DNA from 2 places in the Janibacter sp. CX7 genome. Region 1 is predicted to be linked to the other one. Evidence: riboswitches for the same ligand, from Rfam matches in the RefSeq annotation. Region 1 holds a riboswitch; the other holds the start of a gene.
The links. A riboswitch is a leader RNA that binds a small molecule or an ion and turns the genes downstream of it on or off. The one in region 1 is predicted to bind cyclic di-AMP.

Region 1 (7,161 bases):
TCTCCTCCCAGAGGGAGGCGCAGACCTTCTTCACCCTCCACGGTGGCCCGGCCATGGACCCCCACCGCCTCGACGCCGACAACGACGGCATCGCGTGCGAGACCTACTTCGGCACCGACGGCTCGGACGCGGCGGACCGCACCCAGGCGCGCACGATCAACGCCGGTGTCCCCGACGTCGCCGGACCCAACACCCTGGGCCTCGTCGGTGGTGGCCTGCTGCTCCTCAGCGGCATCGGTGTCGCCGTGCGCGCCCGTCGCGCGGACTGATCCGGCGGCAGCACCCTGAGACGACTCGCCCTGCTGCTGCTCGCGCTCGCCCTCGTCGTCGGGGGTGCCGGGCTCGTCTGGTGGTCGCTCGCGGGAGGGGAGGAGCCCGCGGCGGCGCCGGTCCCCAGCCACACCTTCGCGGTGGCATCGCCGACCCCGGACCCGACCCGCACGGCGACCGTCGCCCCGATCCCGGACGACTCGACCTCGTCCTCCAGCGCCTCGGCCAGCACCTCGACGAGCGCGAGCGAGGGCCTGGTCATGTCGCCCGACCGGATGGGGCCCGAGCGCCTCTACGTGCCCTCGCTCGGGATCTACGCCAGCCTCGACGGGGTGAAGTTCAGCGGCGGGTCCCTCGACATCCCGCGGGAGCCGTGGCGGGTCGGTCGCGACGTGTGGTCCGCCCCGCTCGACGCGGGCGCGGGCACGACCCTGCTCGCGGGGCACGTCGACCTGTCGGGGACGCCGGGCGCTCTCGCGCGGCTCAGTGACGCCCGTCCGGGAGCGCTGGTCCACGTCACCGACGGTGCGGGTCGTCGGTCGACCTTCGTCACGACGAGCCTGCAGAGCTACTCCAAGGTGTCCTTGCCCCGCTCGATCTTCGCGGTCGACGGCCCCCGCCAGCTCGCCCTCGTCACCTGCGGCGGCCCGGTGATGACGATCGACGGGGAGCAGCACTACCGCGACAACGTCGTGCTCACGGCGGTGCCGGCGAGCAGCTGAGCGGCCTTGGCGGGGCCCGTCCGGGCCCCGACTCAGCGCTTCGCGTAGAGCCCCTCGATCGCCTCGGCGCGCTGGGTCTCGATGACGTGGCGCCTGAGCTTCTGCGTCGCGGTCATCTCGCCCGACTCCTCGGTGAAGTCGTCGTCGAGGACGACGAACTTCTTGATCCCCTCGGCCTTGGAGACCAGCTCGTTGGCCTCGTCGACGACGCCCTGCAGCTCGGCCTGCGGGTCGGCGGGGCGCTCCGTCTCCGGGTCGAGCGTGATGAGCGCTGCGACGAAGGGCCGTCCCTCGCCGACGACCATCGCCTGGGAGACGAGCGGGTGGGAGCGCAGCACGTCCTCGAGCGGACCGGGCACGACGTTCTTGCCGCCCGCGGTCACGATGATCTCCTTGGCCCGGCCGGTGATCGTCAGATAGCCCTCGTCGTCGAGCGAGCCGAGGTCACCGGTGGCGAACCAGCCGTCGACGATCGACGACCGCGTCGCCTCGTCGTTGCCCCAGTATTCGTCGGTGACGACGGCGCCGCGGACTTCGATCGCCCCGTCCTCGCCGATGCGCACCTCGTTGCCCGGCAGCGGCCGGCCGACGGTGCCGACACGCTGCTGGCCGGGCCCGTTGACGGTGATCGCCGCGCAGGTCTCGGTCAGGCCGTAGCCCTCGTGGATCGGCACGCCGACGCCGCGGAAGAAGTGGCCGAGGCGCTCGCCGAGCGCCCCGCCGCCGCTGATCTCGTACATCGTCTCCCCGCCGAGGGCCGCGCGGACCTTGGCGTAGAGCAGCCGGTCGAAGACCGCGTGCAGCACCCGCAGCCGCAGCCCGGGGCGGCCCGGGCGCGGGTCGTCGCCCACGGCCCGGCTCCAGTCGATGGCGACCTGCTCCCCCTTCGCGAAGACGGCGGCGGAGACGCGGCGCCCGGCCGCCTTGGCGCGGATGCCGGCGTGCACCTTTTCGAAGACCCGGGGTACGCCGACGACCATGTGCGGACGGAAGGAGCCGAACTTCTCGACGATCGTCGAGAAGTCGGACCAGAAGCCGACCGTGGCGCCGGACTGCGCGGCGATGTAGGCGACGGAGCGGGCGAGCACGTGCGCCATCGGCAGGAACATCAGGATGCGGCGGCCGGGCGCCCCGACCTCGCCGATCGGGTGTGCCAGGCAGCCCGCGACCTCGGCGGCGAGGTGCCGGTGGGTGAGGACGACCCCCTTCGGCCGACCGGTGGTGCCGGAGGTGTAGACGATCCCGGCGAGGCCGTCGAAGGTCACTGCGTCCCGGCGCGCGTGCACCTCATCCTCGGCCACGGTCTGACCGCGCTCGGCGAGGGTGGCGAGGGCGCCGTCGTCGATGACGAGGACCTCGACGTCGAGACCGGTGGCCAGCTGTGCCATCGCCGGCGTCTCGACGAGCAGGACCCGCGCGCCGGAGTCGCGGACGATCCACTCGAGCTGGCTGCGCGACGACGACGGGTAGACGGGGACGGTGCCGGCCCCGGCGTTCCAGATCGCCTCGTCGAGCAGCAGCCACTCATAGCGGGTGTCGGCCATGAGCACCACACGGTCACCGGCGGCGACGCCGCTTGCGACGAGTCCCCGGACCGTCGCAACGAGGCTCTCGAGGTGCTCTCCGGCGGTGATGGTCTGCCAGTCGCCGTCGACGACGTGGCTGAAGGAGGGATGCTGCGGGTCCTCCTGCGCCCGACGCCAGGGACGAAGGGGGAGCAGGTCGCGGTCGGTGAGCTCGAGGGCTTCGCCGGTGGCGTGGGTGGCGGGCACGGATGACCTCCTGGGGCGACTACACGTGTAGAAAGGGCCAGTGTCTCACGCGCCTTCGGCACCCGAGCACGACAAGGCCCCGACCGTAGCGGTCGGGGCCTTGTCGTGCGAGCCGCTCGGAAGCGGCCCGCGGTGGTCGCTCAGAAGCGGCCGTAGGACACGTCGTCGGTCCAGATGTCGCGCTCGGTGACACCGGTGCTCGAGTTGCCCGCGTCGATGATCTTGCCGTCGCCGGCGTAGATCCCGTTGTGGTAGGCGGGGTTGCCGAAGAAGACGATGTCGCCGGGCTGCGGGTCGGAGACCGGGGTGGCCGCCGCCTGCTGCTCGCTCGTCGTGCGCGGCAGGTCCTTGCCGGTCGACTGCTTGTAGACGTACTGGACGAAGCCGGAGCAGTCGAAGCCGGACGGGTCCTCGCCACCCATGACGTAGGGCGAGCCGACGTAGCCGCGGGCGGTGTCGACGATCGACGAGCTCGCGCCCGTGCTCGCCTGCGCGACCTCGACGGTCGAGCCGGTGCTCTCGGTGGAGGCGCTCGGGGCGGACGAGGTCGAGCCGCCGGTCAGGCCCATGGCCGAGCCGGTCTCGGGGCCGACGACGCCGTCGGCCGCCAGGCCCTCGTCGGCCTGCCACTCGGTGACGGCCGCGGTGGTCTCCGGGCCGAAGGCGCCGTCGGCGGTGACGCCGACCTTGTCCTGGATCTGCTCGACGACGCTGCCGCTGTCGCCCTCGCGGACGATGTCGGTGAAGCTGCCGGTCGACGCGCTCGGGGCGCTCGCGGTGCTGGTCGAGGTCTGCTCGACCGGGGTCGTGGGTCCGCCGTTGGCGGAGGCGCTCGTGGCGGTCATCATCGACGCGCCGAGGCCAAGGGCCGTGGCGGCGAGGACGCCCGCGCCGGCCCGGTGGGCGGCGGAGCGGGTGCGGGTCGCCGCGTGACGGGCGGTGTAGGTGCTGCTCATGGTGTGTCTCCTCGAGCCTGCGGAGTTAGCTGTCGGGTTGGGGTGGAGACCACCCCGCCCACGACCCGGCGAGCCGGGTCCGAGGACTTCACCCCAAGGTCGTGACGACCATGAAGACGTGGGTCCTCCGCTCCTACCGGTAAACCAGGGGAACCGTCGCAGTGGTAGGACTCGGCACCTGCGGACGGCGTCCCGGCGATGTGCCGGGACCGGGGTCGACCATAGGTCATATGGTCACGAATTGGTAACGCGGGGTGTCAGAGCCCTTGGCGCACAAGGCAATGAGAGCTGTCGTGACCCCCCCCCAGCCACAGGACGAAGGGGAGGTCCCGACGCGTGGTCGGGACCTCCCCTTCGGGTCGAGCGTCGTGCGCTCGGGTGCGGCTCAGAAGCGCCCGTAGGAGACGGCGCTGGTCCACAGCGAGCGCTTGGTGACGGCGCGCGGGCTGCTGCCGGCGTCGTAGATCATGCCGTTGCCGGCGTAGATCGCGACGTGGTACGCCGGGGCGCCGAAGAAGACGAGGTCACCGGCCTGCGGGGAGGAGACGCGGGTCGCGGCCTGGCGCTGCGCCTCGGCGGTGCGCGGCAGGCTCTTGCCGTGGCGGGCGAAGACGTACTGCGTGAAGCCCGAGCAGTCGAAGCCGGAGGTCGTCGTGCCGCCGTAGCGGTAGGGCACGCCGACGAGGCTGGCGGCGGTCGACAGGAGCGAGGAGCCGGCGACCGTGCGCGTCGTGGTGCGCGAGGTGGTCGTCGTGGTGCGGCTCGAGCTCAGGCCCATCTTGGTGCCGGTGCGGGGGCCGACGATGCCATCGGCGACGAGGCCGTTGCGGCGCTGGTAGCGCTTGACCGCGGACTCCGTCAGGGGCCCGAAGACGCCGTCGGCGCTGGCGCCGGTGCGCCACTGGATCTGCCTGACGACGTAGCCGCGGGCGCCGCGACGGACGAGGCCCGAGAAGCTCGCGGTCGACGTCGCGGACGACGCCGACGAGACGGAGGCGGCGGACGGGGCGCTCACGGTGGCGGGTGCCGCGCTCGCGGCGGGCGCCGTGGCGGCGGCGGTACCGAGGCCGACGGCGGCGACGGCCACCAGGCTGGCGCCGGTGCGCTGGGGGGTCTTCGTGCTCGGGGCGCGGTGGCGCCCGGCGTAGAACATCGACATGGTCTCTCCTCCGCCTGCGGAGTTAGCTGTCGGGTTGGGATGGAGATGAGCATCCCGCCCACCGGTCGTGCGACCGCGTGGACTTCACCCCGAGGCACTGGGGCCGAAAAAATGGGTCCCCCGCTCCTGCCGTGGCGTTCAGGGACCACCCGGCTGGCAGGACTCGGCGACCTGGTGGTGACCCCGCAGTGTGGGGTCGAAAGAAGAGTAGGGCATCGGGACACGGTTTGGTAACGGCCCTGTGGAGATTTTTCTGGACCCGGGCGCGCCTGCCGTGCCGGCGTCGTCGACGGGGCGTAGAGCGGGGCGTGCGACCGGCCGGCCGGGGCCTCAGTCGGTGCCGTGGACGGCCCGGTGCAGCTGGGCCATCTCCTCGTCCATCCGGGCCGCCGTGGCGGCCGCGTCGGTGATCCGCTGGCGCAGGTGGGCGGGCACGTCACCCTCGTACTTGTAGAAGATCTTGTGCTCCGTGCTCGCCCAGAAGTCCATGGCCACGGTGCGGAACTGCACCTCCACCGGCACCTGGACGGGCCCCGACGAGAGGAAGACCGGGATCTCGAGGATGACGTGCAGCGACCGGTAGCCGTTGGGCTTGGGGTTGGCGATGTAGTCCTTGACCACGCGCACGGAGATGTCCGCCTGCTCGGTGAGCGCCGCCATCAGCCGGTAGACGTCGGCGACGAAGGAGCAGATGACGCGCACGCCGGCGATGTCGGTGATGTGCTCGCGCAGCGCCGGGATCTCGAGCGGGACCTCCTGGCGGGCCGCCTTCTCGAGGATCGACTCGGGGCTCTTGACCCGCGTGGAGATGTGCTCGATCGGGTTGTCGAGGTGCAGCTCGGCGAACTCCTCGCGCAGGATCTCCAGCCGCGTGGCCACCTGCTCCATGCCGAAGCGGTAGCCGAGCATCATCCGGGTGAAGTCCTCGCGGATCTGCGCGAACTGGCGCAGGGACGCGTCGGAGAGCTCGGGCAGGCCAGAGGGCTGGGCGGCGCTGGTCACCCGGCCAGCGTAGGCAGGTCCCCTGAGAGGCAGGTGTGCGTCGGTGCGTGGCGCTGGGACGAAGGGGGAGTGGGCCGGGCCGCGTCAGCGCCCACCGCGACGGATACGGTCGGAGCAGGACCACCCGAGGAGCCACGATGAGCGAAGCCCACGCCGAGAGCCTGCGAGAGCTCGTGACGAGGTACCTGAGCGAGCAGACACCGGACAACCTGGCCGCGTTGCGTCACGCAGTCCGGTCGTCGGCCGGCTTCGACCCCGACGTCGACCTGCGCGAGGCCGTCCCGCTGCTCGAGGCCGGCCGACACCGCGAGGCGCTCGACGCGGTCCGGGCCAAGATGCCCGGTGCCGCCCTCAACCCCTCGGCCCACCTCCTGCTCGCCGCAGCCCACGAGGCGCTGGGTGACGACGCCGCTGCCCAGCGCGAAGCCACCCTGCACACGCTGTCGGTCTCGAGCGTGCTCGCCACGGGAGACGGCACGCAGGAGCGCCCGTGGTCCGTCCTGCGCGTCGCCGACGAGTACGACGTCATGCGGGCGAAGGGGGTGACCCCCCGCCGTCAGGCCACGCGCACCGTCGACGGTCGGGTCGTCGACGTGCACGAGGTCGTCGACGGTCCGGACGTGTGGTTCGTCCTCGACCCGGCATGATCGGCCCCGCCCCGTTGCTGCCGATCATCACGGAGCGGCTGCTCCTGCGGCCCTACACCCACGACGATCTCGACGCCAGCCTCGCGTACTACGGCGACCCGCAGGTGGCGCGTCACCTGCTCGAGCCACCGTGGACCCCGGCGGTCGCCCGGGAGCGCATCGCCGAGCGCGTCGAGCGGACCGGCCTCGACGGACCGAGGCGGGCGCTGGCACTCGTCGTCGAGCACGAGGGGCGGGTCGTCGGCGACGTCGCCGTGTGGGCGAGGGACGCGACCGGCGCCACCTGCGAGGTCGGATGGTCCTTCCGCCCCGACGTCGCCGGGCAGGGCTTCGCGACGGAGGCCGCTGCAGCGGTCCTCGACCATGCCTTCGACCACCACGGCGTGCACCGCGTCGTCGCCGAGCTCGATGCCCGCAACCTCGCCTCGGCCGCGCTGTGCGAGCGCCTCGGCATGCGGCACGAGGCCACCCACCGGCAGGACCTCTTCAGCAAGGGCGAGTGGACGGACACGCTCGCGTACGCAGCGCTCGCGAGCGACCGGCCCCGTGACGTGGGTGACGCCATCGTCGTCAGCGCCGTCGACCTGCGCGATGCCACGGGGAGGGTGCTCACGGTGCGCAAGCGCGGCACCG
Region 2 (7,161 bases), 500 kb from region 1:
CCAGTGGTGCATCGAGGCCCGGACCACGCCGGCGACGTCCTCCTCGGTGACGGGGCGCGGGGCGGTGGCGAGCAGGCGCTGCTGCTGCATCGTGCCCGAGACGATGCCGTCGACGTCGGCCTCGCCGTAGCCGATCTCGGCCAGGCCCGAGGGCTGGCCGATGTCGTGCATGAGCCGTCGCAGCACGGCCGAGAGGCGCTCCGGCTCGGGGGCGTCGGCGTCCAGGCCCTGCGGGTCGAGCCAGCCGGCGGCGGTGAGGTGCCGCTGCGGGTCGGCCGCGTAGGTCATCGCGAAGGCCGCCGGCGCGGTCGAGGCGACCGCCATGCCGTGCGGGACCATCGCCTCGTCGACGTCGTAGTCGCGCGGCCGGAAGTCGGAGCCGAGGTCGTGGACCCGACCGGCGATCGGGTAGGCGTTGGCGTGCGGCACGTGCACCCCGGCGTTGCCGAAGCCCATGCCCGCGAAGGTCGCCGCGAGCGCCATGTCGACGCGCGCCTGCTCCTGCCCGGCGACGGCCCCGCGGAAGGCGCCGGCGAGCAGCCGCATCGCCTTCTCCGCGTAGAGGTCGGAGATCGGGTTGGACCCGCAGTAGGGCACGCGCTGGTCGGCGCTCTTGTGCTCGTAGCTCGTGTAGGGCCGCGCGGTCCACGACTCGAGCGCGTGGCAGAGGATGTCCATGCCCGCCGAGGCGGTGACCCCCGCCGGCTGGGTCGCGGTCAGCTCGGGGTCGACGACGGCGAGCACGGGGCGCAGCCGTTCGTGGCTGATGCCGGTCTTGACCTTGGACGCGAGCACGTCGAGGACGCAGACGGTCGTCGACTCGGCCCCGGTGCCGGTCGTCGTCGGCACGGCGACGAGCGGCAGCACCGGCTGCTCGGGCGCGCGCCCGCCGCCGACCGGTGCGTTGACGTAGTCCATGAGCTCGCCGGGGTTGCTCAGCAGCAGGGACACCGCCTTGGCCGTGTCGATGCTCGACCCACCGCCGACGGCGACGACGACGTCGGGGCGGGGACCCCCCTTCGCCCTCTCGACGGCGGCGGCCAGCGAGGCATCGCTCGGCTCGACGGCGGCCGAGTCGTGCACCTCGGCCGTCAGGCCGGCGGCCCGCAGGGCCTCGGCGACCCGCTCGGGGTGGCCGGTCGCGGCGAGGCCGGGGTCGGTGACGACGAGGACGTGACGGCCGCCGAGCCCGGCGACGTCGTGGCCGATCTCGCGGACGGCGCCGGGGCCGAACTTCAGCCGCGGTGCGGCATAGGTGAAGACGGCCTCGGGCGTGGTGGGCGTGGGCAGGTCGGTCATGTCAGCTCTCCCGGTGGACCTTGTGCGCGGCAGCCTGCGCGCGGGGCTTGACGACCATGAGGTCGACGTTGACGTGGCGCGGCCGGGTGGCCATCCACGTGATGGCGTCGGCGATGTCCTCGGCGACGAGCGGCTCGGCGACGCCCGCGTAGACCTTGTCCGCTCGCTCCTGGTCACCCTTGAAGCGGGTGAGCGAGAAGCCCTCGGTGTGCACCATGCCCGGCGCGATCTCGGTGACGCGCACCGGCTGGTCGACGAGCTCGAGGCGCATCGTCTCGGTCATCGTCGCGAGCGCGTGCTTGGCCGCGGTGTAGCCCGCGCCGCCCTCGTAGGAGGTGCGCCCCGCCGTCGAGCCGACGTTGACGATGATCCCCTCACCCGCGACGAGCGAAGGGAGCAGGGCCTGCACCATGCGCAGGGTGCCGATGACGTTGACCTCGTACATCGCCCGCCAGTCCTCGACGTCACCCGTGGCGACGGGGTCGAGGCCGTAGGCGCCGCCGGCGTTGTTGACGAGCACGTCGAGGCGGTCGCCGACCTCGGCCGCAAGGGCCGCGACGGAGTCCGGGTCCGTGACGTCGCAGGTGACCGCCCGGCCGTCGATCTCGGCCGCGAGCGCGGTGATCGCCTCGGTGCTGCGGGCCGCGCAGACGACCTCGTGGCCGGCGGCAGCCAGGGCCCGCGCGGTGGCCGCGCCGATCCCCCCGCTGGCTCCGGTGACGACGGCGAGGGGGCGGGTCATGAGGACTCCTGTCGTGGTGCGGGGGCGATCCAGGTGGCGGCGGCGCTCGCGAGGACGCGCTCGCCGTCGAGCAGGGCGGTGCCGGTGTGGCGCTTGCGGCCCTCGCGACCGGTCTCCCACGCGATGACGACGAGCTCGCGCCCACGAGGGACGTCGGCGGCCACCGTCGAGGTGAGGGTGCCGAGCAGGAGCGGGCCGTCGGCGAAGCCGACGGCGAAGGCGCCCGGGCAGTCGAGCGCGGCGAGTACGGGAGGCAGCCCCTCGTCGGTGATCGTCACCGGCGCGGCGAGGACGTCCTCGCGGCCGGCGACCGGCGCCGCGAAGACGCGCAGACCCCCTTCGGCCTCCGGCCCGCAGACGTAGCAGCCGGGGTAGGGGTGCCCGCTCGCGTCGAACTCGGCGGCCGCGGCCCTGGCCGCCTCGAGGGAGACCGGTGCGGGGACTGCCAGGCCGGGGGCGGTCGTGCGACGGGCCGTGCCGAGCAGGGTCTCGCCGTCGAGGAGGTGCACCGCGAGGTCGGGGCCGTCGGCGACGGTGCCGTCGACCTCCCACCGCAGTGGACTGCCGAGCGGGGTGGGAGCGCTCAGGCGTACCGTCGCCGCCGTCAGGTCCCCCTCAGCGGGGACGAGGTCGTCGAGTCGTTCGGTGAGCAGACCGCAGACCCAGCCGCCGTTGCCGGTCCCCGGCGGGCCGACGTGCAGCGGGGCAACGGTCGTCGTCTCGGCTGTGGTGTGCACCACCCCAACCTAGCGACGGTGCCCCGGGAGAGGATGAGGGGGATGAGTACGAGCGAGGCCTTCGGCTGGAGGCGCATCGCCGTACCCGCCTTCGGGCCCACCTTCCTGTCCGCCGCCGCGAGCGGAGCCGTCGTCCCGATCGCGGCCCTGCGGGCCGACGAGCTCGGCGCGAGCCTGGGCCTGGCGGCCTTCGTCGTCTCGCTCACGGGCATCGGGCAGCTCGTCGGGGTGCTGCCCGCCGGCGCCCTCGTCGCCCGCATCGGCGAGCGGGCCACCCTCGTGCGCGCCGGCCTGCTCGACATCGTCGCGCTCGCCGTCGCCGGGTGGGCCCCCTCGCTGTGGCTCATGGCGCTCGCCCTGCTCGTCTCCGGGCTGGCCTCCTCGGCCTTCTTCCTCGCCCGGCAGGGCTACATGATCGACGTGCTGCCGCAGTACCTGCTCGCCCGCGGCATGTCCCTGCTCGGCGGTGCGATGCGCGCGGGGCTGCTCCTCGGGCCCGTCGTCGGCTCGGTGGCGATCGCCCCCTTCGGCCTGCAGGGGGCCTACGGGGTGGCCGTCGTCCTCGCCGTCGGCTCCGTGGTCACCGTGCTCACCGCGCCCGACCTCACCGGCGACCACGAGCGCGCCCGGGCCGAGGACCACCACGCGGGGGTCTTCGCCGTCATCCGGCGGCACGCGCGGCTGCTGCTCACGCAGGGCATCGGCGTCACCGTCATCTCGGCCCTGCGGCAGTCGCGTCTGGTGATCCTGCCGCTGTGGGCCGTGCACATCGGCCTCGACGGCGTCGACTCCTCGCAGATCTTCGCCGCGGCCGGCGTCGCCGAGCTGCTCCTCGTCTACCCGGGTGGCTGGGTCATGGACCGGCTCGGCCGGGTCTGGGTCGTCGCGGTGCTGCTGTCGGTGGTCTCCGCCGCCTTCCTCGCCCTGCCCCTCGCGGGGACGAAGGGGGAGCTGCTCGCCGTGGCCCTCGTGATGTCCCTGGGCAACGGTCTGGGGTCCGGCATCGTCATGACGCTCGGGGCGGACGCGGCACCGACCCGCGACCGGGCGCAGTTCCTCGGCGCCTGGCGGCTCATGGGCGAGGTGGGCCACGCCGGCGGATCGCTCGGGCTGAGCGCCGTCACCGCCCTCGTCTCGCTGCCGGCCGCCGCGGTCGTCCTCGGGGTCGCCGGCCTCACCGGGCTGGCGTGGACGAGCGTGTGGGTATCGCGGGCGGACCGCGCTCGCGCGGGCAAGGCATGATGGTGCCGTGAAGGATCTCATCGACACCACGGAGATGTACCTCCGCACGATCTTCGAGCTCGAGGAGGAGGACATCCCTCCCATGCGGGCCCGCATCGCCGAGCGGCTGGGCCACTCCGGCCCGACCGTCTCGCAGACGATCGCGCGCATGGAGCGGGACGGGCTGGTCAGCCTCGGCGACGACCGGCGCCTCGTGCTCTCCGACGAGGGTCGTCTGCTCGCGACCCGGGTGATGCGCAAGCACCGGCTCGCCGAGCGACTGCTCGCCGACGTCATCGGGCTGGAGTGGGAGCACGTCCACGACGAGGCCTGCCGCTGGGAGCACGTCATGAGCGAGCGGGTCGAGCGCAAGATCCTCGCCATGCTGCCCGAGCACCGCGAGTCGCCCTACGGCACGCCGATCCCCGGCCTCGAGGAGCTGCTCGCCGGTGGTGACGAGGCGCCCGCCGACGACTACCTCGAGGGCCTGAGCAGCCTGACCGACATCGTCGACGAGGGCCTGACCGGGACCTTCCGGGTGCGCCGCATCGGCGAGCCCGCGCAGGTCGACCACGAGGCGCTCGAGCTGCTCACCGAGGCGCGGCTGCGCCCCGGCGAGATCGTGCTCGTCACCCCCGAGGAGGACCGGGTGGTCGTCGCCCGCGACGGCGCCGCCAGCGACGCCGTCTCGCTGCCGCGCGACGTCGCCATGCACGTCTTCGTCGAGCCGGCGTCCGCCTCCTGAGCGCAGTCCGTGACCGCGGTGTGACATTTTCGTGATCAGCGGGTACGGTTCCTGAGTCCGCCTCCCCTGGGCGGATCCGTCTCGCGGACGCCTTGTCCTGCCACCGCACCGACGGCTGCTGCACTTCACCGCATGGCAGGAGCGGGGGACCCACTCATGGGGCATCGCGGATGCTCCTCGGGGTGAAGTCCCACGGCACGCGGACCGCTAGGTCGGTCCGGAGCCGCGGGACCGGGCCGCACCTCTCGCCCGAACCCGACAGCTGACCTCGCAGGCGGGACAGAGGTATTCATCGTGTCTCACTCCGTCGGGCGCCACCGCGCTCCTGAGCGTTACAACCCCCTCGCCGAGATCGGCACCGTCATCAGCCAGACCGGCACCCCGCTGGCCAAGGGCTCGGCCGTCCTCGCCGCCTCCGGTGGCCTCGTCGCCGCGATCGCCATCCCCGCCCAGGCCGCCCCCGCCGTCGAGCAGGCCGACGCCACGCCCGCGGCCGCCGCCGCGCCGGCCGCCCCGGCTGCCGCCGCCGTCACGGCCCCGAGCACGACCGCCACGGCCAAGGCCACGAGCGCCGACTTCGGTCAGATCGAGGTCGAGCCCGTCGCCAAGCCGACCGGCCCGACCCCCTACCAGCTGCGCATGCGCGCCGAGCGCGAGCAGGCCCGCCAGGAGGCCGCCGCCGAGCGTCAGCGCGAGCAGGAGCAGGCCGCCGAGGCCCGCCGCGCCGAGCAGGCCCGTGAGGCCCAGGAGGAGCAGCGCTCGGAGGAGGCCGCCGCCAGCCGCTCGCAGGAGCGTCAGGCCCCCGCGACCACGCCGGCCCCGGCCAGCACCCCCGAGCCGACGCAGGCTCCCTCCGCGCCGGCCCCGACCTCCGGTGGCGTCATCGCGATCGCCAAGCAGTACATCGGCACCCCCTACGTCTACGGCGGCTCGACCCCCGCGGGCTTCGACTGCTCCGGCTTCACGCAGTACGTCTTCGCCAAGGCCGGCAAGTCCATCCCGCGCGTGACCACCGCCCAGCAGGCCGCCGCCACCCCGGTGTCCAACCCGCAGCCCGGCGACCTGGTCTTCTTCGGCTCCCCGTCGTGGCACGTCGGCATCTACGTCGGCGACGGCATGATGATCGACTCGCCGCGCACCGGCTCGTCGATCTCGATCCGTCCGATCTTCGACGGCGTCTCCGGCTACGGCCGGGTCTGAGCGCCGACCCGACAGGGGGCGAAGGGAGCAGCCGCTCCCTTCGCCCCCTGCGTCATGTCGTCAGGACTGCTCGCGCTGCCGGTCCTGCTCCTGCATCCGTCGGTAGGCGGCGCCGAGCTCGTCGTGGTGGAGCAGGTCGTCCTCGGTGACGCCGGTGCGATAGCCGGCGCGGCCGAGCATGTGCGCGGTGACGGGCGCGGTGAGGGCCTGGGCGCCGAGGACGATGAGCAGCGTGGCGACCGAGGCCCAGGTGCGCACCGTGAGCGCCAGGCCGAGCAGGATGAGCAGCAGACCCAGGGTCTGTGGCTTGGTGGCGGCGTGCATGCGGGCGAAGAGGTCGGGCAGGCGCACCAAGCCGATCGCGCCGACGAGGGCCAGCGTGGCACCGAGGAGCAGGCTGATCGCCCCGGCGAGGTCGAGGATCTGTGCCCAGCTCACGAGGCATCGTCCTTGCGGGCCATGAAGCGGGCGACCGAGACCGACCCGACGAATCCGGTGAGGCTGAAGACGACGAGGATCGGCAGCGTCCCGGCGTCACCGCTGCGCACGATCTGCGTCGCCATGATGCCGATGACGATGACGATGACCACGTCGAGGCTCAGGGCGCGGTCGAGGTTGGTCGGACCCCGCGCGATGCGCACGAGGACCAGGCCGGCGGCGGCGAAGAGTAGCCCGAGTCCGATCGACAGGATGATGCTCATGCGACCTCCTGCGTGCAGATCGAGATCTCCTCGGGGGTGCCGATGGCCCGCACGACCCGGGTCTCGACGGCCAGGACGTCTCGTCGCAGCTCCTCCATGCCCTCCGGCGTGGTGACGTGGAAGCCATGGACGTAGAGGACGTTGGCGCCGCGTCGGGCCTCGACGACGATCGACCCGGGCACGAGGGAGACGAGCGCGGAGACGATCGTCATGTAGAACTCCGAGTGCGTGCGCATCCGGACCTCGACGATCGAGCCACCCTGGCTGGGGCGGCGGCTCAGGGTGGCGCCGGCGATCTGGACCGCGGCGCTCACGAGGTCGACGAGGAAGCGCCCGATGAGCAGCAGGAGGCGCCACGGGTGGATCCGGCCGAAGTACTGGATCGAGGGCAGCGGGAAGATCTGCGTGACGACCGCGCCGATGATCAGGCCGTTGATGATGTTGCCCAGGGTGATGCGGTCCCAGAGCAGGACCCACACGACGGCCAGGCCGATGATCGCCCGGGGCTGGAAGCCG

Region 2: linked by a shared signal. The riboswitch ahead of NMQ01_RS01945 (C40 family peptidase) and the one ahead of NMQ01_RS15925 (NlpC/P60 family protein) in region 1 are both predicted to bind cyclic di-AMP.

Annotation. Positions count from the first base shown of each region.
Region 1 covers NZ_CP101464.1:3,104,696-3,111,856, reverse strand. The annotation lists gene NMQ01_RS15360 (excalibur calcium-binding domain-containing protein) at 1-269, shown strand, start outside; gene NMQ01_RS15355 (class F sortase) at 411-992, shown strand; gene NMQ01_RS15350 (long-chain fatty acid--CoA ligase) at 1,025-2,764, opposite strand; gene NMQ01_RS15345 (C40 family peptidase) at 2,905-3,720, opposite strand; cyclic di-AMP (ydaO/yuaA leader) riboswitch at 3,721-3,907, opposite strand; gene NMQ01_RS15925 (NlpC/P60 family protein) at 4,106-4,879, opposite strand; cyclic di-AMP (ydaO/yuaA leader) riboswitch at 4,876-5,058, opposite strand; gene NMQ01_RS15330 (GTP pyrophosphokinase family protein) at 5,210-5,881, opposite strand; gene NMQ01_RS15325 (DUF4919 domain-containing protein) at 6,019-6,528, shown strand; gene NMQ01_RS16015 (GNAT family N-acetyltransferase) at 6,525-7,161, shown strand, end outside.
Region 2 covers NZ_CP101464.1:377,168-384,328, forward strand. The annotation lists gene NMQ01_RS01920 (hydroxyacid-oxoacid transhydrogenase) at 1-1,299, opposite strand, end outside; gene NMQ01_RS01925 (SDR family NAD(P)-dependent oxidoreductase) at 1,301-2,041, opposite strand; gene NMQ01_RS01930 (hypothetical protein) at 2,038-2,778, opposite strand; gene NMQ01_RS01935 (MFS transporter) at 2,821-4,020, shown strand; gene NMQ01_RS01940 (metal-dependent transcriptional regulator) at 4,028-4,744, shown strand; cyclic di-AMP (ydaO/yuaA leader) riboswitch at 4,861-5,036, shown strand; gene NMQ01_RS01945 (C40 family peptidase) at 5,039-5,944, shown strand; gene mnhG (monovalent cation/H(+) antiporter subunit G) at 6,005-6,382, opposite strand; gene NMQ01_RS01955 (monovalent cation/H+ antiporter complex subunit F) at 6,379-6,645, opposite strand; gene NMQ01_RS01960 (Na+/H+ antiporter subunit E) at 6,642-7,161, opposite strand, start outside.